One region of the Streptomyces sp. NPDC058525 genome, then DNA from elsewhere that is predicted to be linked to it. Evidence: riboswitches for the same ligand, from Rfam matches in the RefSeq annotation. Region 1 holds a riboswitch; the other holds the start of a gene.
What was found. A riboswitch is a leader RNA that binds a small molecule or an ion and turns the genes downstream of it on or off. The one in region 1 is predicted to bind S-adenosylmethionine.

Region 1 (2,386 bases):
CAGCAGCGTGCGCACCAGCGGGTGGGCGCAGAACAGGCCGTCGCGGACGCCGATCCCGTACTCGGCGGACAGCGCGGCCGCGAAGTGGGAGCTGTTCCAGCCGTCGACCACGAAGGAGATGACGCCGACGCGCGGGGCGTCGTCCCCGAAGAGGGACAGCACGCGGACCGCCGGGACCTCCGCCAGGCCCTCGCGGACCTTGGCGATGAGGTGGCGCTCGCGGGCGACGAGGCTGTCGAACCCGGCCTCGGTCAGGGTCTTGCAGGCGGAGGCGATGGAGTAGACGCCGATGACGTTCGGGGAGCCGGCCTCGTGGCGGGCGGCCGTGGTGTGCCACTCGACGTCGACGCCGCCGTCGGCCCGCCGGGCGACCTTGCGCGAGGCGCCGCCGCCCGCGAGGTACGGCTCGGCTTCCTGGAGCCAGTCCGCGCGTCCGGCGAGCACGCCCGAGCCGAAGGGGGCGTACAGCTTGTGTCCGGAGAAGGCGACCCAGTCCACGTCGAGGTCCCGGACCGAGACGGGGTGGTGGGGGGCGAGCTGGGCGGCGTCCAGGACGATCCGCGCGCCGTGGGCGTGCGCGGCGGCGGCGAGCTCCTTGACCGGCCACAGCTCACCGGTGACGTTGGACGCGCCCGTGACGCAGACCAGGGCCGGGCCTTCCCCAAGCTCTCGGCTCCGCTCGAGCAGGGGAGACCCCAATGGGTCGCGGTCGGCGAGCGCCCGCTCCAGGGTGGCGACGGCCTCGTCCGGGGTGCGGGGCGCGTTGAGGTAGGTGACCTGCGCGTCCGTCCACGGCAGCAGCGAGGCGTGGTGCTCGGTCTCGAAGACGAAGACCTGGCAGCCGGCCGGGAGGACGGCCGCGAGGAGGTTCAGGGAGTCGGTGGTGGACCGGGTGAAGACGACCTGGTCGGCGGGGCGGCAGTCGAGGAACTCGGCGACCGTGGCCCGGCTCTGCTCGAAGAGGTCGGTGGAGAGCTGCGAGAGGTATCCGGCGCCGCGGTGGACGCTGCCGTAGTACGGGGCGTACGCGGCCACGTCGTCCCAGACCCGCTGGAGCGCCGGGGTGCTGGCGGCGTAGTCGAGGGCCGCGTAGGTGACCTCGCCGCCGGTGACGAGCGGGACGGTGACGTCCCGGCCGAGGACCGCCAGCGGCTCGGCACAGGCGGGGGCCTCGGCGGCGGCACAGGCGGGGGCGGAGGTGGCTGCGGTGGTGGTGGCGACGGCGGCGTTCAGGGATGCGGACATGGCGGTATCTCCCGGCGGGCAGGGGTGAATGGCTTCGGTGTGCCCGTACGCGGCGGCTACGGCGCGGTGCCGTGCGCGGGGGTACGGGAAGTCCTCGGAGCTGAACGGGGGTACGCGGAAGCGACCCTGTTCCGAGGGTTGAAGTAGGGGCGGATTCGCCCTATCGCATTCGCTTGCTCACGGAAAACGCTCCTCGAGAGACCAGGACCCCTGGTGTCGAGGGATCCGCGCTTGCCGTAAGCCTCGCTGCCTACGGCCTGGTCATCACCCGGGGCACCCCGCCACGGAAGGAGGGTTGCCGGACAGCAAGCCGGGGCCTAAACGCTGTCACTCGTGACCTGGTCAGCATCCTGCCACAAGATCCCGTACGCGCAAGACCCCGGTCCACGATGCGGACCGGGGCCATGGCCGAAAAGGGCTGCGGCAGGGTTGCGGGAGGGCTCAGGCGTTGCTGGCCGCCACCCACCGCTCCAGCGCCGCGCGGGCCGCGCCCGAGTCGATGGACTCCGCGGCCCGGGCGATGCCGGCCGCGATCTGCTCCTCCAGGGTGCCCGTGCCCGGGTCCAGCGCCACGAGGGCGGCCGCCGAGTTCAGCAGGACCGCCTCGCGGACGGGGCCGGTCTCGCCGGCCAGCAGGCGGCGGGCGATGTCGGCGTTGTACGAGGCGTCCGCGCCGCGCAGCGCCGATACGTCGACCAGCGGGATGCCGACGTCCCGGGGGTCGAAGCGCTGCTCGGCGACCTTGCCGTCGCGGACCCACCACACCCGCGAGGTGGCGGTGGTGGTGAGTTCGTCCAGCCCGTCGTCGCCGCGGAAGACGAGCGCGGAGGAGCCGCGCTCGGCGAGCACGCCGGCCACGATCGGGGCCACCCGGGGGTCCGCCACGCCCGTGGCCTGGGCGCGGACCTTGGCCGGGTTGGTCAGCGGGCCGAGGAAGTTGAAGGTGGTGCGGATGCCCAGTTCCTTGCGGGCCGCGGCGACGTGCCGCAGCGCCGGGTGGAACTTCACGGCGAAGCAGAAGGTGATGCCGGCCTCCTCCACGACCTCCGCCACCCGGGCGGGGGTGAGGTCGAGGTTGACGCCGAGCTTCTCCAGCACGTCCGAGGAGCCGCTCGCGGACGACGCGGCCCGGTTGCCGTGC
Region 2 (2,386 bases), on a different contig from region 1:
GCCGCCCTGGCCGGGGGTCTTGCCGGAGGCGAGCCCGTCGAATTCCGGGCCGAGCGGCCGGTCGTACATGGCCTTCACGAACTGCACGTCCGGCTCGGTCAGCAGCGGCCCCACGATCCCGGAGACGAAGGCGGCCGAGAAGTCCCGCAGATCGGCGTCGACGAAGCAGACGATGTCCCCGGTGGTGGCCAGCAGGGAGCGCCACAGCACCTCGCCCTTGCCGGGCAGCGCCGGGATCCGCGGCAGGACGTCGTCCCGGTGCACCACGTGGGCGCCGGCCTTCGCCGCGACTTCGGCCGTAGCGTCGCTGGAGCCCGAGTCGATCACGACGAGCTCGTCCACCAGGGGGACCGGCAGTCCCTCGATCAGCTCGCGGCGGATCACCTCGACGATCGCGCCGACCGTCGCCTCCTCGTCGAGCGCCGGCAGCACGACGCTGACCGTGGTCCCAGCTGCCCGTTTCCGGTCCAGCAACTGGTCGAGCGGTCGGTCGGCGGCGGACCAGGAGCGGTCGGCCAGCCAGCGCTCCACCTCTTCCAGCACTCTGAGACTCCTTGCACATCGGTTGGCCTGCGGGTCGGATTGACCGAAAAGTGATCCATCTCGCGGTTCGGACGGCTGTCTCAACCGCATGGACCTTCGGTTACAGTCTTGAACAACGCGCAGGACCACCGCATGCCGGGGGGCCTCGCGTACAAACGCACCGGCGCGCCATAGAGCGCGTGTGCCGGTGCCATACCGCTCATCCAGAGGGGCAGAGGGACACGGCCCGTTGAAGCCCCGGCAACCCTCCAGTCGGTTCTCGCGATGCGATACGCATCCTGCGGGGCCCCGGCTAGGGAAGGTGCCAATTCCGTCTCATGGCGAAGTGCGCCATGGGGAAGATGAGGAGAAAGGGCCTCGCCATCATGGCTGCACAGACTGTCGCCACCTCTGTCGATCTCGGACCTGCCACCGCGCTTTCCTGTCGCGAGTGCGGTACCCGTTTCGAACTCGGACCCATCTTCGCGTGCGCCGAGTGCTTCGGACCGCTGGAAGTCGCCTACGACCTCCCCACCGGCGACCCGGCCGCCCTGCGCGCGGCGATCGAGGCCGGCCCGAACAACATCTGGCGTTACGCGCCGCTGCTGCCGGTCCCCGCGGACGTGGCCGCCAAGCCCAGCCTGAACCCGGGCTTCACCAAGCTCGTGGACGCGGCCAACCTGGCCAAGGAGCTCGGCGTCAGCGGCAAGCTGTACGTCAAGGACGACTCCGGCAACCCGACGCACTCCTTCAAGGACCGCGTCGTGGCGATCGCCGTCGAGGCGGCCCGCGCCTTCGGCTTCACCACCCTGTCCTGCTCCTCCACCGGCAACCTGGCCGGCGCCGTCGGCGCCGCGGCCGCCCGGGCCGGTTTCCGCTCCTGCGTGTTCATCCCGCACGACCTGGAGCAGGGCAAGGTCGTCATGGCCGGTGTCTACGGCGGCGACCTCGTCGGCATCGAGGGCAACTACGACGACGTGAACCGCTTCTGCTCCGAGCTCATCGGCGACCCGCTGGGCGAGGGCTGGGGCTTCGTCAACGTCAACCTGCGCCCGTACTACGGCGAGGGCTCCAAGACCCTGGCGTACGAGATCTGCGAGCAGCTCGGCTGGCAGCTGCCCGACCAGATCGTCATCCCGATCGCGTCCGGCTCACAGCTGACGAAGATCGACAAGGGTCTGCAGGAGCTGATCAAGCTCGGCCTCGTCGAGGACAAGCCGTACAAGATCTTCGGCGCCCAGGCCGAGGGCTGCTCCCCGGTCTCCTCCGCCTTCAAGGCCGGTCACGACGTGGTCCGCCCGCAGAAGCCGAACACCATCGCCAAGTCCCTGGCGATCGGCAACCCGGCGGACGGCCCGTACGTCCTGGACATCGCGCGGCGCACCGGCGGCTTCGTCGAGGACGTCAACGACGAGCAGGTCGTCGAGGCCATCAAGATCCTCGCGCAGACCGAGGGCATCTTCGCGGAGACCGCGGGCGGCGTGACCGTCGGCGTGACGAAGAAGCTCATCGAGAACGGGCAGCTCGACCCGACGCTCACCACCGTCATCCTGAACACCGGCGACGGCCTCAAGACCCTGGAGGCGGTGGCCGCGGACAGCGGGCAGACCGCCACCATCCGCCCGAGCCTGGACGCGTTCCGCGCCGCCGGCCTGGCCTAGGGGGTGTCCGGCGGGTCAGGGCCGGGTCCCCGGCCCGCCCGGCACCGCGCCTTGCCGCGTTGTCGTCGGTCGCCGACGTCCCCCAGCTACCGCTGGGAGGTGCCCCCACCGCGTCGACTCCCTCCTCCGCCTTGCAATGCACGGCACCAGACGACCCGGGGACCCGGCCCTGACCCGCCGGACACCCCCTCTCCCCCCGTACA

Region 2: linked by a shared signal. The riboswitch ahead of thrC (threonine synthase) and the one ahead of ACFWP3_RS33770 (aminotransferase class V-fold PLP-dependent enzyme) in region 1 are both predicted to bind S-adenosylmethionine.

Annotation. Positions count from the first base shown of each region.
Region 1 is NZ_JBHXNP010000100.1:32,572-34,957, reverse strand. Features, by position in the region: gene ACFWP3_RS33770 (aminotransferase class V-fold PLP-dependent enzyme) at 1-1,245, opposite strand, end outside; SAM riboswitch class IV at 1,468-1,584, opposite strand; gene trpD (anthranilate phosphoribosyltransferase) at 1,687-2,386, opposite strand, start outside.
Region 2 is NZ_JBHXNP010000015.1:106,390-108,775, forward strand. Features, by position in the region: gene ACFWP3_RS10870 (glucosyl-3-phosphoglycerate synthase) at 1-543, opposite strand, end outside; SAM riboswitch class I at 740-891, shown strand; gene thrC (threonine synthase) at 885-2,183, shown strand.